3 regions of the Citricoccus muralis genome follow, and region 1 is predicted to be linked to each of the others. Evidence: riboswitches for the same ligand, from Rfam matches in the RefSeq annotation. Region 1 holds a riboswitch; each other region holds the start of a gene.
What was found. A riboswitch is a leader RNA that binds a small molecule or an ion and turns the genes downstream of it on or off. The one in region 1 is predicted to bind S-adenosylmethionine.
Positions count from the first base shown of each region.

Region 1 (10,093 bases):
CGCTGCAGAAGGTGGGGAACTGACATGGAACGCATCATTGAACTGCTTCCCGAATTCACCGCAGCGCTGTTGCAAACCTTCGCCATGATCGGGGTCGCCATCCCGATTGCGGTGCTGCTGGGCACCCCGCTGGGCATCTGGCTCGTCAACCACGCCCCCGGCGGGATTTCACCCTCGCCGCAGCTGCACCGGGTGGTTTCCGCCATCGTCAACGCGGTGCGCTCCTTCCCGTTCCTGATTCTGCTCATCGCGATCATCCCGTTCACCCGGTTCGTGGTGGGCACTACCGTGGGCACCGCGGCGGCTATCGTCCCGTTGACGGTCAACGCCATCCCGTACTTCGCCCGCCTGGTGGAGCAGAACATCAACCAGCTGGGCACCGGGCCCATTGAGGCCGCCCGCGCCATGGGCGCCACCCGCGGCCAGATCATCCGCTCCGTGATGCTCGTGGACGCCCGACCGGCCCTGATCGGTTCGATCACCATCACCACCGTCTCCTTCATTTCCTACTCGGCGATGGTGGGGCTCGTCGGTGGCGGCGGTATCGGCGACTTCGCCATCCGCTACGGCTACTACCGGTACGAAACCGAGGTGATGTTGGTGGCGATCGCGATCATGCTACTGCTGGTGACTGCCGTCCAGGTCATCGGGAACCGGTTGGTGCGCGTCACCGACAAGCGCCTGGCCTGACTCTCCTGGTCCTCGCGGCCACTCCTCAGCTGCACCCGCGCCTGCGCCGGCGCCATGTACCGTCACCGCCGTACCCGCTGCGCACTCTTCGTGGCGCCGAAAAACATCTCAGCGTCCCTGAAAGGACCCCTCTATGTCATCCTCGCCCATCTCCGCTGCCCCGTCTCGCCGTGCACGCGGACTGTCCACCGTCGGACTCAGCCTCGTCGCCGGCCTCGCCCTGACCTCCTGCGGACTGGCCAATGCAGGATCCTCGGTTGACGAAGACCAGACCATTTCGATGATCCTCACGGAATCTGCGCCGTACCAAGAGCCCACCGAAATCGTGAAGGAGAAGCTCGAGGAACAGGGCTGGACCCTGGAGACCACCTACGTCACCGACATCATTCAGCCCAACCAGGCCGTGAGCAATGGCGAGTACGACGTCAACTACTTCCAGCACCTGGCCTACCTCAACCAGTTCAACCAGGACAACGGCACCGCGGTCGAGCCGATCTTCTCGGTCTTCTACGCCCGGGCCGGGGTGTTCTCCCTGACTGTCGACACCCTCGAGGACCTGCCCGACGGCGCCCAGGTCTCCGTGCCCGTGGACACCTCCAACAACGGACGCGCCCTGGCTCTGCTGGCCGACGCCGGAGTCATCGAGGTGGACGAGTCCAAGCAACCCACCGAGCTCTCCCAGCGCGACATCACCGCCAACCCCAAGAACCTGGAGTTCATCGAGGTCGACCAGCAGTCCCTGGCTCAGACCCTGCCCGACGTCGACGCCGCCTTCGGCTTCGTCCGGCTCGTGGCCGAAGCCGGCTACGACACCGAAGACACCGCCCTGGTGCTGGAATCCGACCCGGCGGTGGAGCTGCCCTTCACCAACGGCATCGCCGCCCAGCCCGAGTTCCGCGATACCGAAGCCGCCCGGGTGCTCCAGGAGGCCTACCAGTCGCCGGAGATCGCCGAATGGTTCGCCGACTACCAGGGCGGGGTCCTGGACTACACCGACCAGATCACCATCGAGAACTCCGCCCAGACCTGGTCCGACTACACCGCCGAATAATCCAGACCTCCGTCTCCCACACGAAAGAACCCGATCATGAACACTCGCACCACCGGCCGCACCACCCTCGTCAGCACCCTCACCCTGGGAATGGCTGCCCTGTTGACCCTGAGCTCCTGCGGACTGGTCAACGCCAGCTCCGATGCCGATGCAGACCAGACGATCTCGATGATCGTCACCGAATCGGCGCCCTACCAGGACCCCACCGAGATCGTGAAGGAACAGCTGGAAGAACAGGGCTGGACCCTGGAGACCACCTACGTCACCGACATCGTGCTGCCCAATGAGGCGGTGAACAACGGTGAGTACGACGTGAACTTCTTCCAGCACCAGGCCTACCTGCGCCAGTTCAACCAGGACAACGGCACCGAGGTCGAGTCCCTGTTCTCGGTGTACTACACGCACTCCGGGATCTTCTCCTTGGAGTACGACAGTCTGGATGAGCTCCCCGACGGCGCCCAGGTGGCGATCCCCGTCGACACCTCGAACAACGGCCGCGCCCTGAAACTGCTCGCCGAGGGCGGAGTGATCGAGGTCGACGAGACCAAGGAAGTCACCCAGCTCTCCCAGCGCGACATCACCGCCAACCCGAAGAACATCGAGTTCATCGAGATCGACCAGCAGTCCCTGGGCCAGTCACTGCCCGACGTCGACGCCGGGTTCGGCTTCATCCGCTCCATCGCTGACGCCGGCTACGACATCGACGACACCGTGCTGCTGCTCGAAGAAGACCCCGAAGTGAAGGTGCCCTTCACCGTGGTGGTGGCCGCCCAGCCCGAGTTCCGCGACACCGAAGCAGCTCAGGTGCTGCAGGAGGCTTACCAATCCGAAGAAGTTCAGCAGTGGTACGACGAGTACCTGGGCGGCGGCGTGGTCACCTACGAAGGCTCGATCACCGTGGAGAGCTCCGCCGAGAGCTGGGCGGAATTCTCGAAAGCCACCGACTGAGCAGTCCGTCCCACCCCTGACGTCTGAGCCACTCGAAGGAGCGAAGCACCCCGATGACCACCCGCATCGCGTCCCCCGCCGATCACGACTACCGTCGCCTGCGCGAGCAGTATCGTGATATCTTCGACGACATCGCCCGCGGCGAGCTCGCCCGCGAAACCGGACGCCACCTGCCCTTCTCGCCGATGGAGTCCCTGCGCTCACGCGGATTCGGTGCGCTCACGGTGGACACCGAGGACGGCGGCGCCGGCGCGGGTCACGAGACGGCGCTGCGCCTGCTGATCGATCTCGCCGAGCTCGACGCCAACACCGCCCACCTGGCCCGCAGCCAGCTGATCTTCGTCGAGCACGTGCGCATGCAGGCCTCCGCCGAGCTGCGTCGCAAGTGGTTCCGCCACATCATCGACGGTGAATGGTGCGGGTCCGCCCTCTCCGAGAAGACCAGCGCCGGGCTCGGCGACACCTCCACCAAAGTGTGGGAAGACGACGCCGGATCCCTGCTCATCACCGGGGAGAAGTACTACACCACCGGCACCATCTTCTCCACCTGGACCCTCGTCAATGCCCTCGTCGACAAGCCGCTGGCCTCACGCCGCGTGCGCCGGCAGCGTCGTCGCGGCGACACCGGGGTCACTTCCGCTTCGGCCGCCCGTGCCCTCGCCCTCGTGCGAGTACGCCAGCCGCGGGTGCAGGTGAAAGACGACTGGGACGGCTTCGGCCAACGCCTCACCGGCACCGGCACCCTCGAAATGAAGGGTGCCGGGGTGGAAGACCTCCTCGATCCGCCGCCACCCAACGGGCTGGTCCCGATCCATCACGAAATCACCCTGCTCGCGCTGATGGCCGGAATCGGCCGCGCCGCATTGAAGGAAGGAATCGAACTCACCCGCAACCGATCCCGGGTGTTCAACACCGGCGGAGGGGTCCGAGCTCGGGAGGACGACCAGCTGCTTGGCATCATCGGTGAGCTCTCCGCCCAGCAGCACACGGTCGAGGAGCTGGTGCGCGCTGTCGGCCGCGACCTCGACCTGGCCGCTGATGCCGAGGCCGCCGGCGAGGAGGCTGCGACCCAGCGCGCGGAACTACTGCGCGAGGCCGGCCTGGCCGCCCAGCGGGCCCACGTGGTCATCCCGCGCCTGGTGCTCGACATCTGTACCCGCATCTTCGACACCCTGGGTGCCTCCGCCACCTCCAACGAGCTACAGCTCGACCGGCACTGGCGCAACGCCCGCACCCTGGCCTCCCACGACCCGGCCGCGTTCATGGCCCGGATGATCGGCGACTGGGAGGTCAACCGAGTGGAACCGGTGCCGTTTCTCGGCGTCGGCGAAACCGACGATGAGGAGACCGACTAGTCCGGTAGCCCCATCCTCAGATCGATACACGAAGCAACACAGTGCATTCCGCCCCCACCCATGTGTGATGGAATCGGACAGTACCCATCCAGAGCGGCCGAGAGATCTGGCTCCACGACGCCGCAGCAACCACCGGACCGTCCGGCAGGTGCTCATGCCAGAACCGATGGAAGGAGATTCCTCATGCCCGACGCAACCTCGAATCAGCGCAAGATCCTCTTCAACGCCTTCGACATGAACTGCGTGGCCCACCAGTCACCCGGCCTGTGGCGCCACCCGGATGACCACGCCCGCGACTACAACAAGCTGTCCTACTGGACCAACCTCGCCCAGATTTTGGAGCGCGGGCTCTTCGACGGGCTGTTCATCGCCGACGTGCTCGGCCCCTACGACGTCTACGGTTCCAGCTCGGAGGCCGCGCTGACCTCCGGCGCCCAGACCCCTGTGAACGACCCGTTTCTGCTGGTCTCCGCCATGGCGGCGGTCACCCAGAACCTCGGCTTCGGCGTCACCGCAGGCACCGCCTACGAGCACCCGTACCCCTTCGCTCGCCGCCTGGCCACCCTCGATCACCTCACCGAAGGCCGTGTGGGCTGGAACGTGGTCACCGGGTATCTGCCCTCGGCGGCGAAGAACATCGGTCAGGACGACCAGATGGAGCACGACGAGCGCTATAACCACGCCGATGAGTACCTCGACGTCGTCTACAAGCTGCTCGAATCCTCCTGGGAGGACGACGCGGTGCTCTACGACAAGGAGTCCGGCGTCTTCGTCGACCACACCAAGGTGCACAACATCGAGCACGAGGGCACCTACTTCAAGACCCCTGGCATCGCCGTGACCGAGCCCTCGCCGCAGCGCACCCCCGTGATCTACCAGGCCGGCGCCTCCACCCGCGGCCGTGCCTTTGCCGGTAAGCACGCCGAGGCCGTGTTCATCAACTCGCCCACGGACGAGCTGATCTCCGGCACCGTGAAGAAGATCCGCCAGGCTGCTATTGATGCCGGCCGCGATGGCGGCGACGTGAAGATCTTCTCCATGCAGACCATTGTCACCGGTGCCACCGATGAGGACGCCTGGGCCAAGTACCGCGAGCTGACCCAGTACGTGGATCCGCTGGGTGGCCTGGTGCTGATGAGCGGCTGGATGGGCGCCGACTTCTCCAAATTCGAGCTGGACGAGCCGATCGGCGAGATCGAATCCAACGCCATCCAGTCGGCCGTGGAGACCTTCAAGAAGGCGTCCGGCGATGAAGGCAACGAGTGGACCGTGCGTCAGCTGGCCGAATGGTGCGGCGTGGGCGGATTCGGCCCCGTCATCATCGGTTCCGGCGAGACGGTCGCCAAGGAGCTGGTCCGGATTCAGGACGAGACCGACGTCGACGGCTTCAACCTGGCGTACCACATCACCCCGGGGACCTTCGAGGACATCGTCGAGTACGTGGTGCCGGAGCTGCAGAAGCTCGGCCGCTACAAGACCGAATACACCGAGGGTACGCTGCGCAACAAGCTGCATGGCGAGGGCGATCACTTCAAGGACAACCACTACGCCTCGAAGTTCATCCTCCGGAACCGTGTGAACGCCTGATCACGCCCCAAATACGGCTAGACCAATGGCGGGGGGGGGGGGGGGGGGGGGGGGGGGGGGGGGGGGGGGGGGGGGGGGGGGGGGGGGGGGGGGCGGCCCCCCCCCCCCCCCCCCCCCCCCCCCCCCCCCCCCCCCCCCCCCCCCCCCCCCCCCCCCCAACCCCCCCCCCCCCCCCCCCCCCCCCCCCCCCCCCCCCCCCCCCCCCCCCCCCGCCATTGAATGAACGGTGTGCCGGATCAGCTACCGGCGGTGTGCTTACCCGGTGCCTCCGGGTTGCCGCCGCCTTCTGCTTCCAGGGATTCGGCCGGATCGGAAACGGTGTCCGGGTCAGCGACCGTTGCAGCGTCATCGGAGGAGTAGCCGGTGGATTTGTCCACGAATCCGGCGGCCTTCTCGGCGGCATCGCCGAACTGGGGAGCCTTCTCCTTGACGGCGTCGGTGGCCTTCTCCGCCACATCGTGGACCTGACGCTGGGTCTTCGGGTCTGTCCAGAAATCTTGAGCCTGGCGGGCGATCTCTTCGGCCTTGCGGCGGCCTTCACGGGAGCCGGCGAAGTAGCCGATGGCGGCACCCGCACCGAGGGTGAACAGTCGACGGACGCTGAAAAGCTTCATGGTCTACCTCTATCTTTCGCACAGACGACGAGATGGGTTGTTCCATCCCGTTACTCTGCCCCATTTTTGCGAGTCGCCGCGGTAAAGGTCAATGACCGGTGCGCTGAGAATACGGTGAGAATCCCCTCAGACTCCCCACACCTGGGCCAGAAGTTCGTCGCTGCGCCGTTGGGCTGCGGGGTCCGCCATGCCACCGCTCACCAACACCTCGTCCGCACCGGCGAAGTCGATGAGCCGCTCAAGCTGTTCACGGACCTGGTCGGGTGTGCCCGTGATGACCTGATCCAGGTGTTCATGAAGACGACGACGCTCGCGGTCACTCAAGCCGGCGAGGTCTAGCTCGTCGACCGGTTGCAACGGCTCGAAAGAACCGACGGTGCGCGAACGAGTCAGTGCCCAGGCTTCCGGCAGTGCCAGCTGGGCCGCGTCTTCGGCTTTGTCGGCGACGGCGACCGAGACGGCCACCACCACCCACGGTGCCTGGCGCCGGTGCTCCGAGGGGACGAAATCTCGCCGGTAAGTGGCAATGCCCTCATGGTGTTCCCCCGGGTCGGCGTCCCGTGCAGCTGCCATGAGACCAGGGCCGCCCACCACCACCCCAGTACCCAGTTGCGCGGCGAGCGGGATGGACCGTGATGACGCCAGAACAAACAGTGGGGTCTGTGACCGATCTGCCGGCTGGGCGGTGACTTCGGCGCCGTCGTCGTGACGATCATCGAGGTAGGCGATCAGTTCGCGTGCCTGGTCGCCGGCGTCAAAGCGGGCCGAATCGTCCTGTCGTAGCGCCCGAGGCACGGGCGCGGTGAATCCGACCGAGGAACCGAGCCCGGCGTCGATGCGGCCGGGGGCGAGGGCTTGCAGGGTAGCGATCTGTTCAGCCATTACGAGTGGCTGGTGGTCCGGCAACATGATGCCGCCGGAGCCGATACGGATGCGTTCCGTGCGCGCGGCGAGTGCCGCCATCAGCACGGTGGGCGCTGAGCCGGCGATTCCCGGCACTGCGTGATGCTCTGCCACCCAGAAACGGTGGAAGCCCAGCGCCTCCGCAGCCTGGGCGCGGGTGATAACGTCAGCGAGGATCTGGCTGGGTTCGACGGCGACGCCGCCCCGACGTCGGGTGTTGGCGCGATCCAGCAGAGACAGGGGCACCCGGGCCGTGGCGGGGATGCGATCAAAGGTGGTCACCTTCAGCACAACGCCCGGAGCGAGGGGAAGCATTCCCTCGCCCCGCCGGATAGGCTGAAGGTATGTCCTTCATCGAGAAACCGTCCCGCCTGGTTGGCTTGGGGTCCGCCCTGCTCGTCGTCGGCATCCTGGGATTGTTCCTCACCCCGGACTGGCCGGTCGGGCAATGGATTTTTGGCGGGCTCGCCGCCGTGGGCGCCTGGTGCTGCATCATGGGCCTCGTGGTTCAGGGCGGACGGAAACGCCCGCGCCGACTGAATCGACGCGGGCGTCACGACCGCACAAACCGGTTCCGGTGAGTCAGCGCGGCGAGCAAGGTCACCCGGTCGAGGGAACCAAGACCGGCTGACCTCCGCTGGCCACACTCAGGTCGGTGTGGCGTAGGCCGGTGGCGTGAATCTCGACGAAAACTTCGTGGTTCTCTAGCACGCTCAGTTCGATGCTTCGGCTTCCGGATCCGGAGCCAGCGCGATGATGACGGACTTGGTGCGGGTATAGGATTCCATCTGCTCTGGTCCATTCTCACGTCCCCACCCAGAGTCTTTGACACCACCGAAGGGCATGGCCGGGTCGAGCATGGCCCAGCTATTCACCCACACGATGCCGGCCTCCAGGGCGTCGGCGACGCGGTGAGCGCGTGAGATATCGGTGGTCTGCACCCCTGCTGCCAGACCGTAGCGGGTGGAGTTCGCCAGCTCGATCGCCTCGGCTTCGGTGTCGAAGGCCTGCACGGTGAGTACCGGTCCGAAAATCTCCTCCTGGACGGCTTCCGCAGAGTTATCCACTCCCGTCAGCACGGTGGGCTGGAAGTACAGGCCACCGTCCAGATCCAGCGCTTGGCCGCCGGTCACCAGCGTTGCCCCCGCGTCGACCGCCTGCTTCACCGCAGACGCGATCTTCTCCCGCTGCCGCGACGTGGCCACCGGGCCGATAACCGTCTCCGGCTGCGACGGATCACCCAGCGGAACATGAGGCAGCGCCGCGGCTAGTGCTTCCAGCATCGGCTCGAGCAGATCCCGCTGAACCAGAAGGCGAGGTCCTCCCATGCAGAACTGGCCGGTGTTGAACACGAACGCGGAGATCGTGGTCTGAATGGCTTGCTCCACGTCGGCATCGGCGAACACGATATTGGCTGCGTTGCCGCCCAACTCGGCCGTCAGCGGACGGAGGTGGCGTCCGGCGAGCTCGGCCAGGTGCGCTCCGGTGGTGCTGGAACCCGTGAAGGCGACTTTGGCGACGTCCGGATGGGTCACCAGATGTTCCCCGATCTCTCGCCCATAGCCGGTGACCAGGTTGTAGACCCCGTCAGGAACCCCAGCCTCGGTCAGAATGCGAGCCACGAACAGTGCCGAGAGCGGGGTATCTTCCGCGGGTTTGTGCACGATCGTGTTGCCGGCGGCCAGGGCGAAGGCGATCTTGGTGGTGGACAGAATCAGCGGAAAATTGAACGGCGTAATGGCGGCGACGACGCCCAGTGGTTCCCGCTGGGTGTACGCATGCGCCGGCAACGGGGTGCGCCGGACGGCGCCGTCAAGCTGCTGCGCCAGTGCTGCGGCATATTCGTAAGTTTCCGCCGCGGTATTGACGTCAACGGCGGTGGCAAAGCTGATCGGCTTGCCGACGTCCATGCTCTCGACTTGCGCGAGCTGATCAGCCTGCTGGCGTAGTGCTGCGGCAGCACGTAACAGCACCGCAGCACGCTCTCGGCCGGAAATCCGAGACCAAGAACCGGCACGGAATGCGCGCTGAGCTGCGCTGACGGCGGCGTCGACGTCGGCAATCGTGCCGGCAGGTGTGGACGCGATCACCGACTGGTTCGCCGGGTTGATCACGTCGATCCGCTGAGCGCCGCTGCTGGGTGTTTCGCGGCCGTCGATCCAATGCTGGGCGTGCTGCAGATGAGACGGCAGTGTCATTGCGACCATGGTGAAGCTCCTTAATGAGTGGGTGGATGGGTTAAAGACGTTGGTGGGTTGCGTCGCTGTAGCGCGCTCCCCAGATCCCGGATTTGCCCGGAGCCATGATGGAGTTTGGATCCAGCGCGTCCTTGATGCGCTCGCTGAATCGCAATAGGACGTTGTCGTTGAAATCGAAGGTCTTCATCACCTGGTCCATCAGCGCGAGGTGGGTTCGGTACTGGCCATAGCCTTCGGCAGTGGCCTCGTCCACCAACGTGCGCGTCAGAACGTTGTCATTCTCCATAGTTGACGACTTTACGTGATGGTGACGAGTGTCACAATATGTTGGATGGTCTCAGGAGTTCCTCCATCCGCGCGACGAAGGGGCGCAGCTGCTCAATCAGACTGTGAGCATCCGTGGGTTGAGCCATGCGCTGGTAGGGGACGGTCACGGAGGCAGCCGCAACGACGTTCGCAGACCAGTCATGTACGGGGAGCGCGACCGCGGCCACTCCAGATTGAGCTTCGCCGACCTGCAGGGCGAATGTGCGGCGTCGAACACGGGCAAGCTCCGCCTCCAGCTCTTCAAGATTCTGGACGTGGGAGTGGGGCGCTCCGCTCCAATCGTGATTCGAGAATCGTCGCCGGAGTTCAGCCTCGGGCAGCGCAGCGAGGATGGCGCGGCCCCCTGCAGTGGCGTGGGCTGGTGTCGTGCGGCGGATGGGGCGGGAGATCCGAACCAGATGCGAGCCTTCAACAGACAGG
Region 1 is NZ_CP121252.1:564,731-574,823, forward strand. It holds gene P8192_RS02550 (methionine ABC transporter ATP-binding protein) at 1-23, shown strand, start outside; gene P8192_RS02555 (methionine ABC transporter permease) at 25-690, shown strand; gene P8192_RS02560 (MetQ/NlpA family ABC transporter substrate-binding protein) at 824-1,741, shown strand; gene P8192_RS02565 (MetQ/NlpA family ABC transporter substrate-binding protein) at 1,778-2,689, shown strand; gene P8192_RS02570 (acyl-CoA dehydrogenase family protein) at 2,743-4,044, shown strand; SAM riboswitch class I at 4,126-4,217, shown strand; gene P8192_RS02575 (LLM class flavin-dependent oxidoreductase) at 4,228-5,631, shown strand; gene P8192_RS02580 (hypothetical protein) at 5,868-6,245, opposite strand; gene P8192_RS02585 (MsnO8 family LLM class oxidoreductase) at 6,372-7,430, opposite strand; gene P8192_RS02590 (hypothetical protein) at 7,493-7,729, shown strand; gene P8192_RS02595 (aldehyde dehydrogenase family protein) at 7,862-9,355, opposite strand; gene P8192_RS02600 (FAD-linked oxidase C-terminal domain-containing protein) at 9,387-9,632, opposite strand; gene P8192_RS02605 (IclR family transcriptional regulator) at 9,664-10,093, opposite strand, start outside.

Region 2 (10,093 bases), 1.1 Mb from region 1:
TGGCTTCACGCCGCCCCGCCGACACGGCTGCTGGGTCTGGCGCTGATCCGTCGTCGTCCCCTTCTCGCTCCGCGTCCACTCCGGTGACCAGCCGATCGACGACCACCACCGAGGATCGGCTGCCCCGGGTGGTCTACTACTTCGCTGCCATTGCACTCTTTTCCGGGTTGGGCATGCAGGCCACCAACGTGTACCTGCCCCTGTTCGCTGTGGAGGAGATCGGTTTCTCGCTGGTGCTCGGCGGGGTAGCCGCGGCCGTATCCGGCGTGGTGGGCGTGGTCTTCCGCATCTGGTGGGGACGCCGTATGCAAGCCGGCTGGCGCCCCTCGACCCTGTTGCTACTGATCTGCCTGGGTGCGCTACTCGCTGTCACCGCGTTTTTGGTGGCTGGGGCCACGGGGACCGCAGCCCTGGTCTGGGTGGGCGCCGCGCTGCACGGGATGACGGTGCTCGGGGCGAATGTGGTGATCAATGTCGGGCTGATGAGCACCATTCCGGCCCACCGCATCGGGGCGGCCTCCGGCATTAACTCGATGGGCATGTACTTGGGCTTCGCGCTCGGGCCCCTGCTGATGGGCTGGCTGCACGATCTGACCGGCAGCTTCGACTCCGGTTGGCTGCTCGTCACGGCGGCGTACCTGGTGTGCGTGGGCCTCGCCCTGGCCCTGCGCTCCCACGGACGGCGCCTGCGTTCAACCCACTCCACGAAAGGTGATGCGTGATGACTGCTCCTTCGAATCCTGGGTCGACCCCTGGACTGACTGTGGGACCGCGGTGGGCGCGGGCGGCACTGCTGTGGGTTCCGGCCGTGTGGCTGGGACTGATGATCGGGATTTCGCTGATCGAGGCGCCGCTGAAGTTCACCGCCCCGGGCATCACCATCCCGCTGGGACTGGGCATCGGCCGGCGGGTGTTTTTGGCGATGAACCTGACCGAGCTGGCGCTCGCCGTCGTATTGATCGCCGCACTGGTGGTGCTCTGGCGCGGGGCGGCCGCGTGGCCAAGCACCCGTGGGCGCTGGTGGTACCTGGGCGCGCTGGCCGTGCTGGCGGTGAAGTCGGCGGTGATCCGCCCGCTGCTGGCCTCGCATACCGATGCGGTGTTGGCCGGTGTTTCTGATGGCGGATCGGGCATGCACTACGCGTACATTGCGGCCGATGCGCTGCTGATCGTGCTGCTGGTGACCGCCCTGGTTCTCGGCGTGAAGCGGATACTGGCGCCTGAGGTGGCACCAGGGAAATGACCCGACCGAAGTCCTCACCGAACTCGCTAGCGTGGCTGTGGCTCATCGTGGGCGCGGCCGTGCTGACGCAGACCTCCATCAACCTGCTGCGCCCGGTGACGTCTTACAAACTGCTGTCGATGGGGTTCGGGGAGACCGCCATTGGCCTGGCGACCGCGGTGTACGCGCTGCTGCCGCTCTTCATGGCGATGCCGTTTGGCCGGCTCACCTCGAAGGTGGGTTCGCTGCGGGGGTTGATGACGGCCGGTGGTGTGCTGATTGGTCTCGGCGGGGCGATCCTGGCGCTGGCCGGCCAGGCGTGGCTGATCATGGTGGGCTCGGCCGTACTGGGTGTGGGGCACCTGATGTTCACGATCGCCGGGCAGTCGATGATTTCCCGGCGTTCCCTGGCCCACCAGATGGATGCCGCTTTTGGCTGGTTCACCGCAGCATTTTCGGTGGGGCAGATGACCGGGCCCTTGCTGTCCGGGCTGCTGCTGGGCAATGTGTCGCTGGCGGTGGCACAATCTTCCGGGGCCGGGCTGGGGCAGAGCATCACCCTGGCGTTGTGGATCGGCGCGGCGGCCGCGGTGCTCTCGGCGCCGGTGCTGTTTGTGTTGCGCCCGTTGCCGGACCCGACCACCTCTCAGCTGCGGCAGGTTCCGCCGGCGGGTGCGGAAAAGCCGACCATGCTCAGTATTGTGCGCCGTCCCGGGGTGGCCTCGAACATGCTGGCCTCGCTGGCGCTGCTGGCTATTTTGGACATCCTGATTGCGTTCCTGCCGCTGGTGGGTGAGGCGGCCGGGGTGTCTCCGCTGGCGGTGGGTGTGCTGCTCGCATTGCGCGGGGCGGCCTCGGTGGTGTCGCGTATTTTCCTGCCGATGTTGGTGCGCCGCTACCGGCGTAGCCACCTGGTGTTGGTGTCGCTGTTTGTCTCGGCCCTGGCCATCGCTATGGTGCCGTTCACTCTGCAACTCGAAGGCGCATTCTGGGCGGCCGGGGTGCTGATTTCGCTGGGCGGTCTCACCCTGGGGTTGGGTCAGCCGTTGTCGATGACGCTGATCTCTCAGGCGGTGCCGTATGCGTGGCGCAGCCCGGCGTTGGCGCTGCGGCTGATGACGAACCGGGTGGGCCAGGTGGTGTTACCGGTGGCCGCAGGTGTGGTGGCCGGGCCGTGGGGGCCGGGCGGCGGCGTGTGGTTCGCCTGCGCGATGCTGGCGGTCTCCGGCACGGAACGGTTGATCAATCACCGCACCGGACCGAACGACGAGAACCGAGACGCCGACTCGAACTAAGCGGGAGCTCAGTGGGACCGCGGTTTAGCGGTGGTTGCTGCCGCCGCGGTGACGGTTGGTCCAGGCGAGGAGCCCGGCGGCGATGAGCAGCACGATGGCGATCAGACCCACCGGAAGCAGCCACCCGGGGGCGGCCATGCGCGCCGGATCCTGCTGACCCGCAGCCTCGGCATCGGAGGCGTCCGGCTGGGCGTCGGCGTCCTCGGTGACGCTGGTGTTCTCTGGCTCCGGGCTGGGCGGGACGCTGGTGACCGACACCGTGGCGGTATCGATCGCGGTGGGGGCCTCGGCGCCGTCGTCGCCCGTGCCATTATCGCCGTTCTGGTGCGGCGGCACCGGAGCGAAGGGGCCCTGATAGCTGGTGTTGCCGCCCGAATGTCCGCCGGAGTTGTTCCCGCTGTCGCCACCGGGGAACCAGGGGGTTCGCGTGGTCACCGAGGGCAAGGGGGCCGGGACGGTCACCGTCTGCGTGGCGGTCTGGGTCTGGGATGCGGTGGGCGTGCGGGTGGTCGGCTCCGTGGGCGAGGGGCTCGGGGACTGTGTGGGGCTGGTAATTTCCGTGGCCGTCGGGGATGTTGTCGGGGCGAAGATCACCGTCACGTTGCACGATTTCCGGGTTCCGTCGGCGTCGGTGACCGTCAGATTGAAGTAGTCCTGGTTGCTCGTGTAGGAACTCGGTGCTCTATACACCGCGGTGGTGCCTTGAACCTGAACGCTTCCCCCTGCGGAAGGCGTGTCAACCGTCATGGTGACCGGTTCGGCTGCTTCACCATTGATTTGGACTTTGATGGTGACTTCTTCGCCAGGTTCCAGACTGGCACCATCATGCACGGGACAAACCAGTTCGAACGACGGCGTGGAGGGCGCCACGCTTGGAGACTGGGTGTCGGACTCTTCTGCGGCGTCGGATTCGTTCTCGCTGGGGGTCACGGGAGCGGTGGTGCCGAGCGCGGTGGAGGCCCCGGTATCAGGGGACGCCGACAGCTGGCTGTACTCAACCTGATCGAGCTGTTCGCTGGATTCCTGCTCGGGACTCGGCTGCTCTGGGGTGGCCAGAGCGGTGCCGGCGGGTAGAACGAGGAGGAGCCCGAGACCGAGGCTCACACCGGCACGACGGCATGAGGTGGCGGAGAAGGTGCGTGGACGCGACATGCGAAAGCACCTCCTGTGGTCTCGGCTGATCGACGCGGGTAGACGCGTCGGCGAGATTTGCACACGGTGGGAGCGCGCGCCAAACACGTTGATCACATCGTAACAATCGGGCTTCTCAGAGAAAAAGACCTGATCGGGCGGGGATGAACTTTACTTCGGTTACCAGCTGGCCTTCAGTAGGCGTTCACTGGTGTGCGTCGCGTCCGCGGAGCTCGTCGAGCTGACGGCGCTCCTTCTTGGTGGGACGCCCGGCGCCGCGGTCCCGACGGGGTACAGCGAGCAGGTGCCGCGGGATCGGCTCGGGCGAGTGATCCCGATAATGCTGCACGGCCACCGGGGCTCCCACCCGCTTGGCGATCAGACCGGTGACCTCGAGAATCCGCTCTCGGCCGGGCTGACGCAACCGCACCGTATCGCCGATGTTGACCGGTTGGGCGGGCTTGGCTGGAGCGTCGTTGACCTTCACGTGACCGCCTTTGACTGCCGCCGTGGCGGCGGAGCGGGTCTTATACATACGCACCGCCCACAGCCAAGCGTCGAGACGGGTGCGGGTCATACGATCCAGGGTACCCGCTTACTCATTGCCTTCGGCTGTGCGGAGGTTTCGGAACGCGGAGCGGTGGAATACCAGCGGCTCGGCGGCGTCGGTTCCGGCGGAGACCCCGTGCACCTGGAGCAACACCATGTGGTGGTCGCCAGCGGGTAGCTCGGCGTACACGGAGGTTTCCAACCACAGGGCGGCGTCATCGAAGAACACGGCACCCTGTTCGGAGACCTGCAGGTTCTGGCCCTCGAAGCGGTCACCGTTCTTGGAGGCCAGCTGGGTGCACACCCCGGTCTGGGATTCGCCCAGAATCGAGACGCCGATGCGCTCGGCGTGACGCAGTCGCGGCCAGGTGCGGGAGGTGTTCTGCACGGCGAAGGCCACCAGCGGCGGATCCAGGGACACGCCCACAGTGAAGGACGAGGCGGCCAGGCCCTCCTTGACTCCGCCCGCGTAGCCGGCGAGTGCGGCCACCCCGGAGGGGAACTGGGAGAACGCCTGGCGCAGGCTCAGGGCGGAGACGTCATCAGAGAGTCCGACGCGGGTCTCGGGGAAGTCGGTGGTGTCGTTCTTCTGGGCAAAGGTCACAGCAGACATATCAGCCTTTCTGGAAGGCGCTTCCGCAACCGTGGGCGGCGGAGACGCGGTACTTGCCGGCCGGTGGACCCGGTGGCCGAATCATCACCTGGAGCACCCCACTACGCGAAGAGGGTTGCCGTCCCGTTAGCCAGGGCTACGCACTGGAACTCGTGATTCTGATGTTCAGAATAGGTGCGATGAGGCGACAGGGTCAACGTCGTCTGCGCCACTATGTCCCTAGATGACGGGGCAACGTCATCTGGCGACGTTCGTGGACGCTTGCGCAGACATCAGTCGAAGCGGATGTCGATGGCGTCGCCGTGGGCGTGCAGCCCCTCGGAGTGAGCCAGCGCAACAATTCCGCGCTGCAACTCCTTCAGGCCGGTCTCCTGATACCGGATGCGTTGCTGCAACCGCAGGAAACTGACCGTGTTCAGGCCCGAGGAGAATCGTGCTGAGCCGGAGGTGGGCAGCACGTGGTTGGACCCGGAGGAATAGTCCCCCAAAGGCACCGGGGAGTACGGGCCGACGAATACGGCGCCGGCGTTGCTGATGTTCGCCAGCACCGCCTCGTTGTCGTGGGTGTGGATTTCCAGGTGCTCGGAAGCATAGGCATTGGCGACGGCGATGCCGGTATCCAGATCGTCCACGATGAGCACCCGGGACTGCGGGCCGGTGAGTGCCTGCCGGATCTGCTGCTCGAGGGTGGCGCCGGGCACCTGGGCCTCGATTTCAGCGACCACCTGATCGGCCAGTTCGGCGGAATTCGTGATGAGGACCGAAGCGGCCATCGGGTCGTGCTCGGACTGGCTGATCAGGTCCGCGGCCACCCAAGCGGGGTTCGCGGAATCATCGGCCAGTACCGCAATCTCGGAGGGACCGGCCTCGGCGTCGATGCCCACCGTGCCCAACACGGCCCGTTTTGCGGCGGCCACATACACATTGCCGGGCCCGGTAATGATGTCTACGCCCGGGCAGCCTTCCACACCGTAGGCGAGCATGGCGATGGCCTGGGCGCCGCCGGCGGCATACACTTCGTCGACTCCCAACAGGGCACAGGCAGCGAGCACCACCGGGTGCGGGTCACCGTGGTGATCGCGCTGCGGCGGGGAGGTCACCGCCAGCGAAGACACCCCGGCAGCCTGGGCGGGCACCACATTCATCACCACTGAGGACGGGTATACGGCTCGGCCGCCGGGCACGTAGAGGCCCACGCGTCCCACCGGCAACCAGTGGTTCTCCACCACGGCACCCTCACCGAGTTCCACCGTGGAGTCGGCCGGGCGCTGGGCGGCGTGCACCAGCCGGGCCCGGCGGATGGATTCTTCCAGGGCGGCCCGCACGTCGGGGTCCAGGTCGTCGAGGGCCCGCTGTAGTTTGTCCGGGGCCACCCGTAGCAAGGCCGGGCGCACGCCGTCGAACCCTTCACCGATCTCCAGCACGGCGGAAGCACCCTCGGCGCGCACCCGCTCCAACAGGGGGCGCACCGTCTCCACGGCCGCGGTGACGTCCACCTCGGCGCGAGGCAACACAGACTCCAAAACCTCCGCGGTGATCTCGGTGCCGCGTAGGTCAGTGATCGTGAGCATGGGTCCTCCGGAAAATTGTCAGACGGCGGGATGGAACAGAGTCGGTCAGAGCTGTGTCCAGTTTAAACCTCGGGTGGGCAGTGCGTGAGAATCCTCTCGCAGTGGGGTGCTGTTCAGCATCATGTCAGTTCGATCTGGCACTGTAGAACCATGACGCTTGTTGACCGACTTTCTGCGCTGCCCTCATCAGGTACCGTCTCGACACTGCTCACCGCGGCCGCCGGGGAGCCCAGCTCGTCTGAGACGCTTGGGCCGACCGTCCCCCAAGGGGTGCAATCCACCGGCGAGGAGACCATCGAAGCGGTGGGCCCGGTGCTCGGGCTGGTGATCAATGTGTTGGTGGCGGTAGGTATCGCGCTCGCCGTCGTCATGGTGATTGCCCTGGTGGCGCGGCTGGTGCTGCACCGCCGCCCGGAGACTTTCCCCCGCATGCTGCGCCTGCTGGTGCCGATCGCCGCGGTGCTCAGTTTCCTAGCGGCCCGGATCGCCGTCAGCATCTCCGACCAGACCGAGAGCTGGGTGTGGATGGTCGGCTTCGCGATGTTGATTGGTCTGGCCACCTCGGTAGCGTGGCTGGCCATGCGCATTCTGGGCATCGTGGAGCGCCAGGTGTTGTCCAAGTACGGGTCCGACGGCATTGATGACCGACGTGACCGCAAGGTGCAGACCCAGATGCGGCTGATCAAGCGGATCCTGGTGGCGGTCATCATCGTGATTGCGATTTCCGCGGTGCTGCTCTCCATCCCGTCGGTGCGCGCGCTCGGCGCCGGTATTCTCGCCTCCGCCGGTCTGATCTCGGTGGTGGCCGGCCTGGCCGTGCAGTCCACCCTAACCAACGTGTTCGCCGGTGTGCAGCTGGCCTTCACCGATGCCGCCCGCGTCGGGGACGTGGTGCAGGTCGACGACGTGTTCGGCAATATCGAGGACATCACCCTGTCGTACGTGGTGGTCAAGATTTGGGACGGGCGCCGGGTGATCTACCCCTCCAGCTACTTCACCACCACCCCCTTCGAGAACTGGACCCGTACCGGCTCGGCGCTCTCGGGCACCATCGAGTTTGACCTGGACTGGCAGGTACCGATGCAGCCATTGCGCGCCAGACTCCTGGCGCTCCTGGAATCCACGGACTTGTGGGATGGCCGCGACGCCTCCATGCAGGTCACCGACGCGGTGGGCGGTATGGCCCGCGTCCGCGCGGTGGTCTCCGCCCGGAACTCCGGCGATTTGTGGGATCTGCGCTGCCTGGTGCGCGAGGACCTGGTTGCGTTCATTCACGCCGATCACCCCGAGGCTCTCTACGCGGTGCGCTACAACGACAACGACAACGACGATGAAGACGAGCTGGTCGAGGCCAGCCGGACCGACGGCGGCGGCGTGGCCGACTCAGCTACGGCACCGTCTTCCGACCCCCGGGACGAGTCCACCGATGCTCGTTCGATGCCGCGCATTCCCAGCGGGACCACCGGCGAGGTGCCGCGCCCCGGGCAGGCACCGGCCACCCAGCCTCAGCCCACGGTGCCCGGTGCGGAGTCCACCGATACCGAGGTACACCGTGAGTCCACCGGTTCGGTGCCGTTGACCGTTTCTTCGGAGCACTCCTCGGTGTTCACCGGATCAATCTCCGCCATAGAGCGCAACCGCGACCTGGCCGGACCCGGCGACGACGTCTACGAAGACCGGAAGCGACAGCAGGCCGAGAACACCGGCGAGCTCGACGTGGTGGAGCCCTCCGACGCGGCCGCCGAGGACGAGCACGACCAGAGCACCGAGGACGAGCCGCGCCGTACCGAGGACTGATCAGCGCTCGGGTTGCTCGCCCAGATCCTCCAGCTGCTCGCGCTGTTCGAGCTGTGTCTCGGGGGCGAGCTCCACATCCGGGTCGGCCACCGTGGGGAGGTGTTCCGGGCGCGGGGAGGCCGAGGGCTTCACGCACAGCACCGGGTGCTCCAGAGCGCGCAGCAGCTCATCGGTCACCGACCCCATCATGAACCGGCCGAATCCGGAACGCTTGCGGTTGCCGATCACCACATACGAGGGGTCCAGCTCCGCGCACAGGGTGACAAACTCCTCCACCGTGGACTTCCCGCGCAGCAGCTCCCGGTACTCGGATTCCACATCAGACGCAGCCTGTAGCTTCTCCTGCAGCGCCACCTTGTCCTTGTCACGCAACTGCGAGGCGTGTCGGTTTTCACCACCGGGGCCCGCATTGACCACCACCACGTTCTCACCGGAGAGCCGGGCCAGGCGCAACCCCTGATCCAGGGCCGCCTGTGCTTGTTCGGACGGGGTGTACCCCACGATGATCGTCATGATGTCCTCTCAGTTCTTTTCGTCGAAGCAGCGTCCACTGAACCCGTAGCGGTGATGCCGGTGCGGGCCAGACGTTCGACCACACCCGACGGCGCCAGCCGCGACACCCGGGAGAGCACCCGCGCCGCCCGGCCCGGAATGTGTACGGCCCGACCCTCCTGACAGGCGGCAATGCCCTCCAACGCCACCTGGTCGACGGCGGTGAATGACCACCCCGGTCGGCGCCTCAGGCTGATCCGGGCACGGTCGTGGAACTGGGTGCGCATCGGGCCAGGACACAGGGCCGTCACGTGCACGCCCTCGGCCCGGTACCGGGTGTGCGCCCACTCGGAGAACGCCAGCAGCCAGGATTTCGACGCCCCGTAGGTGCCGCGTGGCATCAGCGCGGCCACGGACGACACGTTCAGAATCCGCCCGCCGCGGCGCAACAACCCGGGCAACACCGCATGGCAGAGCCGCAACGGCACTTCCACGTTCAACCGCAACATAGCCAGTTCGTCGTCAAGCTCCGAGGCGTGCAGCTCTTCGGCCACCCCGATGCCGGCATTGTTGATCAGGAACCCCACCGGGTGGGTGGGGGAACACAACCGGTCCACCACCCGTTGCAGGTCCTCGTCGTCACTGAGATCAGCTGGAAGAGTCTCCACCGTGGCGTCATAGTCGGATTCCAGGGTGTGGGCCAACTCCGCCAGCGCGTCCACCGAGCGTCCGGTGAGCACCAATCGGTAGCCCTGCTGCGCCAGGTGCCGGGCGAACGCCTCGCCCAGCCCGGAACTGGCACCGGTGATCAGTGCGGTGCCCGGATCCACGGGCGCCAGCGGTGGTGCGGTCTGCTTCGGCACGGGGCAGCTCCTTCAGAAATCTCGTCGGGGGTCTTTCCACCATTGTGCGTGCTGAACGCTACCGGGGCGATGAACCGTCGCCCGCGTCGCCCACATCCGAGCCTGCCGCCTCACCCAGGTAGCGCAGATGCGCCGCCAGCGTGCGCCGAGCCGGGCCCCGCACCACCTCCGGCAGCTGCGGATAGATCCGCGCCATCAGGGATTCCAGGACGTCCATCGCATCTGCCGACTCCATGCCCTCCAGCGCAGTGCCCGTGGCTCCGTCCTGATCGGCGACGGCGAGCACGCGAGCCAGGGCGGTGGCATCCTGGCGCTGCTCAGCCACCATGCTCCGGATCTGATCCAACCGCCCTTCCCGGTGCTCCACGTACTCCTGGGCGGCACTGGCCAGATCCCAGCGCAGCGGGCCGTGAGCCGGCAGCACCCGGGTGGGAATGTCCTCACCGATCAGCCGCAGCAACTCCAGGCTCGCCAGATAATCCGCCAGGGTGCCGTCCGGGTGATCGAGCATCGTGGTGCCCTCCCCCAGAATCGTGTCGCCGGTGAGCATGCTCGCCTCT
Region 2 is NZ_CP121252.1:2,603,024-2,613,116, reverse strand. It holds gene P8192_RS11985 (MFS transporter) at 1-722, shown strand, start outside; gene P8192_RS11980 (hypothetical protein) at 722-1,243, shown strand; gene P8192_RS11975 (MFS transporter) at 1,240-2,517, shown strand; gene P8192_RS11970 (hypothetical protein) at 2,542-3,669, opposite strand; gene P8192_RS11965 (RNA-binding S4 domain-containing protein) at 3,854-4,225, opposite strand; gene P8192_RS11960 (flavin reductase family protein) at 4,244-4,810, opposite strand; SAM riboswitch class IV at 4,855-4,968, opposite strand; gene hisD (histidinol dehydrogenase) at 5,083-6,381, opposite strand; gene P8192_RS11950 (mechanosensitive ion channel domain-containing protein) at 6,532-8,178, shown strand; gene P8192_RS11945 (universal stress protein) at 8,179-8,691, opposite strand; gene P8192_RS11940 (SDR family NAD(P)-dependent oxidoreductase) at 8,688-9,533, opposite strand; gene P8192_RS11935 (MBL fold metallo-hydrolase) at 9,592-10,093, opposite strand, start outside.
Region 2: another riboswitch for S-adenosylmethionine. It lies ahead of P8192_RS11960 (flavin reductase family protein); the one in region 1 lies ahead of P8192_RS02575 (LLM class flavin-dependent oxidoreductase).

Region 3 (10,093 bases), 550 kb from region 1:
GCGCACCTCGGTGGTGTAGGTGTAGCGCACGTTCTCCGACAGGCCCAACTGCAGGAACGGACGGCCCGGGACTTCACCGGAGGCCGAAGTCTGCCACTGCTGCTCCAAGGTCTCGCGCAGTTGCGCACCAGTGATGTCCACCAAGAACAGGGTGTTAGCAAACGGGTTCACACCCACGGCCTGAGCCACGGTGAGTGTGGCCGGAACCTGAAGCGACTGGTCGCCGCGCAGACCGCCCGGGAACTCGTCACGCAGACCACCGGGGTTGACGATGCCGAAGTCAACCTCGCCGGCGCCGGTTTCGGTCTCGTTCGCAGCGTACAGCCAGGCGTCGGCCACCAGGTGACCCATGGTGGACTCCAGGTCGCGCTGGTCGAAGTTCATCCCGCCCTCGCCCTCGCGGATGCCGGTGGTCACGTAATCCTGAATGGTGCCCATCTCGACGCTGCCCACCTCATCGGCCACAGCCTCGGCGTCGTCGATAATAGAGCTGAGCTCGGCCAGCATCGGGTTCGCGGCAATCTCCGCCTCGAACTGGGCGTACTCGTCGTCGCTCTCGGGCACCACGGAGGCAATGTTCTCGGCCGTGTAGCCGAGGACCTCGCCGTCGGCGGAGATCTCCAGGTCGACGGTGCCGAGATGGTCGGCGTACTCACCGGACTGCATCACTGGGCGGGTACGCTCCGCGTCACCGGGGACCGGGGCGTCGATGATGTACTCCTGGTGGGTGTGACCGGTGAAGATGACGTCCACGGCGGCGTGAGTGTCGGTGACGATCGGGGCGTTGAGCGGATCAGCCTGGCTCACTCCCTCGTGGTAAGCGGCGACGATGATGTCGGCTTCACCGTTGGCGTCGTCGCCATCCGAAAGGGCCTCAGCGTAGCGGTTCACATGCTCCACGGGATCCGCGAACGTCAGATCGGCAATGCCGGCGGGGCTGACCAGTGTGGTGGTCTCAGGGGTGACGGCCCCGATGACGGCGACGGTGTGACCGGATTCGGTCTCCAGCAGCGTGTAGGGCTCGTAGGCCGGTTCGCCGTCGGCTTCCAGCACGTTGGCGCCCAACTGCGGGAACGCGGAGCGCTCCACGATGCGGGTGTCCAGGTCTTCGCGGCCCTGATCGAACTCGTGGTTACCCAGGGCGGAGGCCTGAAGGCCCAGCACGTTCAGGAAGTCCAAGGTCGGGTTGTCGTCGCTGGCGGAGGAAACGAACAGGGTGCCGCCCACGTTGTCACCGGCGGAGACCAGCAGCGAGTTCGGGTTGGCCTCGCGCTCGGCCTCGATGTTCTTCGCCATCGCCAGACCGTCGTCGTTGAGTCGACCGTGGAAATCGTTGAAGTTCAGCAGGGTCAGCGTGGCGGTTTCGCCGGCTGCATCGTCAGGGGTGCCGGGCTGTTCGGTGGTATCGGCCAGCGCGGTGGCCGGAGTGACGACCAGCGCCAGCACCATCAGCGGGGCGGCAGCGCCCGCGCGGTGACGGAATGAAGACATGGGTGGGCTCCTTCACGGTGAGTCAATGACTCGCTCACCCTAGGGAGCCATCATGGCCGGAAGGTGAACCGGTGATGACGCGTCCCTGACCGCTGGACTTACTCTGCGGCGTGGGGGCTCTGCTCGAGAAACCGGGCGACGTCCTGAATTTCGTTGGGGTGGATGCCATGCCCGACGCCGGAATACTGTTCCGCGGTGAGCTCTACATGGTCGCTGAGCCAGCTGCGGGCGTAGTCCACCTGCTCGACCGGGATGATGGGATCCTGCGGGTCCCGGCCCCAGAACACCTTCGGACGGGCAACAGCGACCTCGTCGTCGTGAAACAACGAGCGCAGGGCATCATCCACGGGGTAGCGGATAGCGGGGCTGTCGGGGTCAATATTGATGACGAAACCGGAGAGTCCCACGATGCGGTCATATGCGGTGGGTTCCATGCGTAGCAGCGAGGTAGCCATCACCATGCCCATGGAGAATCCGAGGAGACTGACGGAACGGAACTGCGAGCGCTGTGCGGCCACCCATGACTGCAGGTCCACCGTGGCTTGGTGCACGAGTGCGGGGTCGGATCCCATGTCTTGAGCGAGCGGGAACCAGGTGTACCCCTGCACGACGCCGCCGAATTCCATGGCCATCGGGGCGCGCACCGAGGCGACCGTGTAGCGCTGCGGAAGGTACTGGGACAGCGGGAACAGATCGTGTTCGTTGGCGCCGTAGCCGTGGAGGAATACGAGGAGATCGGTGCCCTCGCGTTCGTGTTCGGGTCGGGACCAGCGCACGGTGGGGTTCCAGGATTCAGCCATACTCACCAGTGTAAAGGCCGGGCGCCTGCCGGCTTGGCCCGGCGCATGGCCTCTCCCACCGATTCCCCGGCCGACTCCACCGAGGCTGTCCCGAACGACCCGCCCGCAGATCAGCGTCACCATCGACCTGCACCCCATGGTCCACCAGGCATCGCTGGCCGATCGTGGGGTTACTCGAAAGTTGGCAAGACGACAGATAATGACAGAATGGAAAGATGAATGCTCTTCTCACTCCACACCCGTGGCGCCGGTACGTCGCCATCGGAGACTCTTTCACCGAGGGCATCGGCGACCCCCAACCCCTCGACGATCATCCCGAATACCACCGAGGCTGGGCCGACCGCGTGGCCGAGGAACTGGCCCGAACCGTACCCGCCGATCAGGACTTCTCGTACGCCAACCTCGCTATCCGCGGCCGGCTGCTGGGCCAGATTCGCGACGAGCAAGTGGAACCGGCACTCGCACTACAGCCCGACCTGATCTCCATCTGCGCCGGCGGAAACGACGTGCTACGCCCCTCCGGTGATCCCGATGTCATCGCCACCGAGCTGGATGCGGTGGTCGAGCGCCTGACGGGCAGTGGCGCCACCGTCGTCGTGTTCAACGGCCCCGATATCCGAGACACCCCGGTGATGGGGCGGATTCGTGGCAAAGTGGCCATCTACAATGAAAACGTGCGGGCGGTGGCGGCCCGGCACGACGCCGTCGTCGCCGATATGTGGGCACTGCGTGAGCTGACGCGACCGGAGATGTGGGCCGAGGACCGGCTGCATTTTTCGGCCACCGGTCATCACACCATCGCTTCCATGGTTCTCGACACCCTGAACGTGCCGCACCAGCTTTCCCCGTTGGAGCCGAAACCCCCGGTAGAACGAACCTGGCGTCAGGCACGTACCGCCGACGCGATCTGGGCGAAGGACCACCTGTTGCCGTGGGTGCTGCGACGATTGCGCGGCCAATCTTCCGGCGACCACACGACGGCGAAGCGCCCGACGGCGGCACCCATGTTCGGTGCCCCGATGCCTCAGGGCAGCGACCCGCACGAAGAGCCGTCCGACGATCACGGCGAGTCCGCTCGCTGACGTCCCGTGACGCTACACGAGCCGCGACAATTACAGGCTCAGGGTCTCGACCAGTTCGTCAAAAAGCTGCTCCAGGTCTGTGAGGAACCCGTCGTGACCGATCGGTGAGTCGATCATGTACACCCGAACGTCCCCGGGCAGCTGCGCGGCCAGCTGATCCGACTGTTCCGGTAGGTAGAGCCGGTCCGACGTCACCGCTGCGATGAACGGCGTCGCCGTCACCCGGCTCAACGCTGCCGCTTCTCCCCCGCGGTTGCGGCCGACGTCGTGTGACATCAGCGCTTCCGTGAGCGCAAGGTAGCTGTTCGCGTCGAACCGCTTGGCCAAGCTGATCGCCTTGTAATCCAGGTACGACTCGACCTGGTAGCGGCCGTTGCGACGGGTCGGCGAACCGAAAGGGTCCTCCCCGGGCTGGGCCGCGCGGCCGAACCGCGCCTCCAGCTCCGCTTCCGACCGGTAGGTGATATGCGCGATACGACGGGCGATCCCCAGACCACCGGAGGGAACTTGGTCGGCGTCGTAGTAGTCACCGCCGTGGAAGTTCGGATCCAACCGGATGGCCTCCACCTGCGCCTGAGCGAAAGCGATCTGTTCGGCGGTGGAGTGCGCACCGGCAGCGAACACCCCGAAACCACGCACCCGGTCCGGATAGGTGGCGGCCCATTCCAGAGCCCGGGCGCCGCCCATCGAACCGCCCAGCACGGCATGCCAGACCCGGATTCCAAGGGCATCCGCCAGTCGGGCCTCGGCGTGCACGGCGTCGCGGATGGTGACAAACGGGAAGCGCGACCCCCAGGCCCGACCGTCATCGTCGAGACTCGAAGGACCGGTGGAACCGTCGCAACCGCCGAGCATGTTCGCCGACACCACGAACCACTTTTCGGTGTCGATGGGGCGGCCCGGACCGACCAGGCCCTCCCACCAGCCGGGTTCGTCCGAGGCGTCGGAGGCGGCAACATGGGAATTACCGGTGAGCGCGTGCTCGATCAGGATGGCATTGCTACCGTCACTGTTGAGCTCGCCCCAGGTCTCATAGGCCAGCCGGATCTGCGGGAGCCGGCCGCCGGTCTCGAAATCGAAGCGGCCGAGATCGGCGTAGCGGAGTCCGCCCGGCAGGTCTAGTGCCACCACACTGTTGTCAGCGGTGTTGGTGGTGCTGCTGGTGTCACTGCCGGGCATCGGGTCCACTCCGATGGTCATGTGTTCCTGCTTCTTTCGCCGTCTGGTCTGGGATATTGGTCACTCTCGATTCGGGCCCTCAGGCCCTACCGGACGCGGTAAATCCGGCCTCGAGATCGGCCAGAATATCGTCAACATGCTCCAGCCCCACCGAGAGTCGCACCAGCCCCGGGCCCACCCCGGCGGCGCGCCGCTCATCCTCGGTGAGCTGAGAATGGGTGGTGGACGCCGGGTGAATCACCAGCGAACGGGTGTCGCCGACGTTCGCCACGTGCTGGTGGAGCTGCAGCGCCTCCACGAAAGCCTGCCCGGCTGCCACTCCGCCGTCGATCTCGAATGCCACCACGGAACCGGCACCCCGCAACAGTTGCGATGCCCGCTCGTGCCACCGGCTCGACGGCAGACCGGCGTAGGCGACCGAATGCACCTGGGGGTGAGCCTCAAGATATTCGGCAACCCGTTGGGCGTTGGCGACATGACGTTCCATACGCAGGCTGAGCGTCTCCAATCCGAGGTTGAGAATAAACGCGTTGAACGGGCTGGCCGACGTGCCCAGGTCACGCAGCAGCTGCGTGCGGATCTTCAGGATGTACGCGACGTTGGCACCCAGTGCGCCGTCGGCCCCGAAATCACGACCGAACACGATGCCGTTGTAGGACTCATCCGGTTCATTGAAACCGGGGAACCGTTCCGGATCGGCGGTCCAGTCGAAGTTGCCGGAGTCCACAATCACGCCGCCCAGGGCGGCTGCGTGCCCGCCCAGGAACTTGGTGGCCGAATGCACGACGACGTCGGCCCCGTGGTCAAAGGGTCGCACCAGGTACGGGGTGGTCAGGGTGGAGTCGACGATGAGCGGCACCCCGGCGTCGTGCGCCACCTGAGCCACCCCGGCAATGTCGAGCACATCGGCGCGCGGATTGCCCAATACCTCACCGAACAGCGCCTTCGTCGTCGGCTGAACGGCCGAACGCCACTCGTTCAAATCGTCCGGATCCTGCACGAACGTGGTGGTGATACCCAGTCGGGTCAGGGTGTGTTTGAACAGGTTCTGGGTGCCGCCGTACAGCGAAGCCGAAACCACAATATGGTCCCCGGCCCCGGCCACGTTGAGGATCGCCAGGGTAGTGGCCGACTGCCCCGAGGAGAGCAATACCGCGCCCACCCCACCCTCGAGCGCGGCGATCTTGTTCTCGACGGAGTCGGTGGTCGGGTTGGTCAGGCGCGTGTAGATGGGGCCGAGCTCCTGCAGGGCGAAACGTCCCGCGGCAGATTCGGTGGACGGGAAGCTGAACGACGTCGTCTGGTAGATCGGCAGCTGGGTGGCTCCCGTGGTGGGATCGTTGGTGATCCCGGCGTGGATCTGCTGGGTCTCGAACGACCAGTCTGCTGAAGCGGACATGATGGCGGCTCCTGTTCTGTCAGGGCCATCACCATCGCCGCTCCGAGGCCGAAGAGGCGGCCGGCGATGGCCCGCGCTTGCGGTCGAGGGGTTCCTCGATCGCCTGGTCCTCACCCGGGGCACCCCACCGCGGTTGGAGGGTTGCCGATCAGCTAGCCGGGGCTTGTCGCTGACACTCGTGACCTGGATGTCATTGTGCCAGAATGCACCGCCGGTTTCATCTCGCCGGCGGTCACGGGCGAGACGCGGCGTCATCTGCAGGGGCGGGTTCGGGGTTGATACCGTATTTCCGACAAACCCGACAAACCCGGCAAACCCGACGACGCGCGGGGCACCGGGGTCGGTGACAGTGCTGAAGGAAAGAGGGGCGGGGAACCGATCATGACGAACACACCCGCCGCGCACCAACCCGCCGATTCCTGGGAGATCCCATGGGAACGGATCGTTCAGGGGCTGCCCGCGGCCCGCCTGGTGCCGCAACTGACTGGGCTGGCCGGATGTGAGTTGGCCGAGCAGGCTGAGCTCACCGCGCCAGGAACAGACTCCGGTGCCGGAACGGCGGGCATCCGAGTCGTGATTTCCGCGCCGCCCGGTAGCGGCAAGACCACGGTGGTGCCACCGGCGCTGGCTGCAGTGTCGGCGGGCCGCGTCGTCGTCACGCAACCGCGCCGGATGGCCGCCCGAGCTGCCGCGCGTCGTCTCGTCTCACTCAGCGGTGCGCAGTTGGGCCGCGAGGTCGGCTACACGGTGCGCGGGGACCGACACGTTTCGGCTGCCACGCGGGTGGAGTTCGTGACGACCGGGGTGCTGCTGCGTCGGCTGATCGCGGACCCGGAAGCCAGCGGAATCGGCGCCATCGTGCTCGACGAGGTCCACGAGCGTCACCTTGACACCGATCTGACCTTCGCCTTGGTGGAACAGCTGGGTCAGCTGCGCCCGGACCTGCATGTGGTGGTGATGTCGGCAACCCTCGACGTCGGACACTGGGCGGAGTTGCTGGGTGCACGGGTGCTTGAGGTGGCCACCGAACCGCATCCGCTGCAGGAGATCTGGGCACCCTGGGGAACGCAGGCGCAGCGCAGTCTGGATGCCCGCGGGGTCGCACCCGGTTTTCTGGATCATGTGGCCGACGTCGTCGTCGAGTATCAGCATCTGCACCAGTTCCCGCGTACCCCCGTTGGTCCCGATCGCCCCGGTGACACCCTGGTGTTTTTGCCCGGCGCCCGTGAGATCGACCGGGTGGCGGCCCGGCTGGGTAGCGACCCGCGCCTGGCGCCCGATACCGCGGTGCTGCCTCTGCTGGGGTCGATGCCGGCCCGGGAACAGGACCGGATTCTGGCCCGCAGTACCGACACTGCCTCACAGTTTCCCCGGCGCATCGTGTTGGCCACCAATGTGGCGGAATCGGCGCTGACCGTGCCCGGGGTGCGGCTGGTGGTGGACGCCGGTCTGGATCGGGCCCTGCGGGAGGATTCCCGGCGCGGGGTATCCGGGCTGATCACCCTCGGCGCGTCCAAATCCGCCATGGTGCAGCGCGGTGGGCGTGCGGCCCGCGAGGCGCCCGGCACGGTGGTGCGCTGTCTGAGCGAGGCCGAATACGCGGCACGGCCGGCCCACACTGCGCCCGAAATCCGCACCGCAGGACGCAACGAGCTCGGCCGGGCACTACTCGACGTCGCCTGTTGGGGAGCCCCGCGCGGTGCTGGCCTGCGGCTGCCGGACCCGTTTCCGACGGCGGCCGCCGATCGAGCCGAGCAGCGCCTGCAGGAACTGGGCGCGGTCCACGACGACGGCACCCCGACGGAGCTGGGTGCGCGGATGTCCCGACTGCCGGTGGACCCCCATCTGGGCCGGGCCCTGCTCGACGGGGCAGAGCTGTGGGACGCCCGGGTGGCGGCCGAGGCAGTGGCCACCCTGGCCGCGGACACGCGTGCACCGGGGGCCGATCTGATGGCGCGCTACCGGCAGCTGCGCTCGGATCCGGGCTGGCGTCATGACGTCGATCGGCTGGCCCGGGCCGCGGTGGTGGCGGAGGACCGCGCCCCGCAGTCGCAGGGACACGACGACGCCAGAGGGCCTCTCGACCAGCATCACCTTCACCACGACGCACTCGGTCTGATCACCGCGCTGGCCTACCCGCAGCAGATCGCCCGACGCCGGGACGCCGAATACCTGCTCGCGTCCGGCACCGCGGCCCGGTTGCCGGCGTCGTCGTCGCTGATCGGGGCCGAATGGATTGCGGTGGCCGAGCTGAGCCTGCACGGCGACCATGCGGTGATTCGCGCCGCCGTCGAGCTGGATCCCGAGCACGCTGAGTTAGCAGCGGGCCCTCTGCTCGTGGACGAGACAGTGGCCCGCTTCGACGCCGCCTCCGATACTCACCGCCGGGTCACCGCCCGCCGAATCCGCCGTCTGGGCGCCATCGAACTCAGTTCCACCCCGGTGCCGCCACAGCCCGAACACGCCCGATCCGCCGTCGTCGCCGAATGGCGCGAGACCGGGGTGCTCGCCCTGATGCAGCGCGCCGGAGCATCGGTGACGACCCTGCGGAATCGGCTGGGCTTCCTGCATCGCGTGTACGGCGCCCCCTGGCCCGAGGTGACCGACGCCGCACTCACCGCCACCGTGGAGGACTGGCTCGGCCCGGAAATCGACCAGCTCGCCGCCGGTGCCGCCGAACGCTCACTGGACCTCCATTCCGCGCTGCGCCGGCTGCTCCCCTGGCCCGAGGCCGCCCGGTTCGACGAGCTCGCCCCGCTCCGGCTGACGGTGCCCTCGGGCTCGCAGATCACCCTGGACTGGCCGGCCCCCGAAGACCACCCCTCTCAGAACAATCCCGACGCCGACACGCCGGCCCCACCGGTTCTCGCGGTGAAACTGCAGGAGTGCTTCGGCTGGCGCACCGGGCCCACCGTGGCCGAGGGCCGGGTTCCCGTGCTGTTGCACCTGCTCTCCCCTGCCGGACGACCCCTGGCGGTCACCTCGGATCTGAACTCATTTTGGGAGAATGCCTATCCGGCCGTGCGAGCGGAAAACCGTGCCCGCTACGCCAAACATCCCTGGCCGGAAGACCCGTGGACCGCCGTCGCCACCTCGCGCACGAACAGTGCGATGCGGAGAATACCTCCTAGTTGACGCCCGTTAAACGCTGAGCCTGGACTCATGAGACCCGCCCCACTGGACGTGGCACGATGAGATCATGATGCGTTTAGACCATGTTTCCTACGCTGTCGGACCCGAGGGGCTGGACGCCACCGTGGAGCGCATCAGCTCCGCGCTGGGGATCGACCGCGTCAAGGGCGGGGTACATCCGCGTTTCGGCACCCGCAACGCCCTGTTCCCGATGACCAACCGGCAGTACTTGGAGATCGTTGAGGTCCTCGACCATCCCGCGGCTGATTCGGCGCCGTTCGGTCAGGCCGTGCGCGCCCGCAAGGAAATGGGCGGCGGCTGGATGGGCTGGGTCGTCGCCGTCGACGATTTGGCACCGTTTGAGGAGCGCCTGGGCCGCGGCGCCGTGCCCGCACAGCGGAAGTTCCCGGATGGTCGCGAGCTGACCTGGCGGCAGATCGGCATCAAGGGCCTCATTGCGGACCCGCAGCTGCCCTACATTCTGCGCTGGGACGACGGCACCGAGGATCTGCATCCTTCCCAGGCGGCTGCACCGGAAGGCTCCATCGAGCAGATCACCATCGGCGGTTCCCGGGATCGGGTACGCGACTGGCTGGGTCTGGATCAGCCCGAGAAGTCGGTGCAGGATGTGGACGTGGAATTCGTGGCGCCGTCGGGTACCCCGGGCATCATGGAGGTCACCTTCACCACGCCGCGCGGCAGCGTCACGCTCTAACCACTGGCCTGTTCCGGTTGGCCACCGGCCTGTTCCGGTTCCAGCGGGCTAGCCGCCGAACCAGCCCAGCCGCGCCAGCAGCGGGTACCCGGCGAATCCGGCGATGTCGAGCAGCGCGTGGGCGTACACGAACGGCATCACCCGGCCGTAGCGCAGATACACGACGGCGAACACCACCCCCATGATCAGGTTGCCGACGCCGGGACCGATCCCCTGGTACAAGTGGTACGAGGCGCGCACCAGAGCCGACACCGCCACCGCGGCCACCAGCCCCGCCGCTGGCCCGGGTCGGAAG
Region 3 is NZ_CP121252.1:1,119,043-1,129,135, reverse strand. It holds gene P8192_RS05160 (bifunctional metallophosphatase/5'-nucleotidase) at 1-1,491, opposite strand, end outside; gene P8192_RS05155 (alpha/beta hydrolase) at 1,590-2,291, opposite strand; gene P8192_RS05150 (SGNH/GDSL hydrolase family protein) at 2,507-3,373, shown strand; gene metX (homoserine O-acetyltransferase MetX) at 3,404-4,573, opposite strand; gene P8192_RS05140 (O-acetylhomoserine aminocarboxypropyltransferase/cysteine synthase family protein) at 4,632-5,951, opposite strand; SAM riboswitch class IV at 6,020-6,135, opposite strand; gene hrpB (ATP-dependent helicase HrpB) at 6,333-9,086, shown strand; gene P8192_RS05130 (VOC family protein) at 9,151-9,798, shown strand; gene P8192_RS05125 (CPBP family intramembrane glutamic endopeptidase) at 9,847-10,093, opposite strand, start outside.
Region 3: another riboswitch for S-adenosylmethionine. It lies ahead of P8192_RS05140 (O-acetylhomoserine aminocarboxypropyltransferase/cysteine synthase family protein); the one in region 1 lies ahead of P8192_RS02575 (LLM class flavin-dependent oxidoreductase).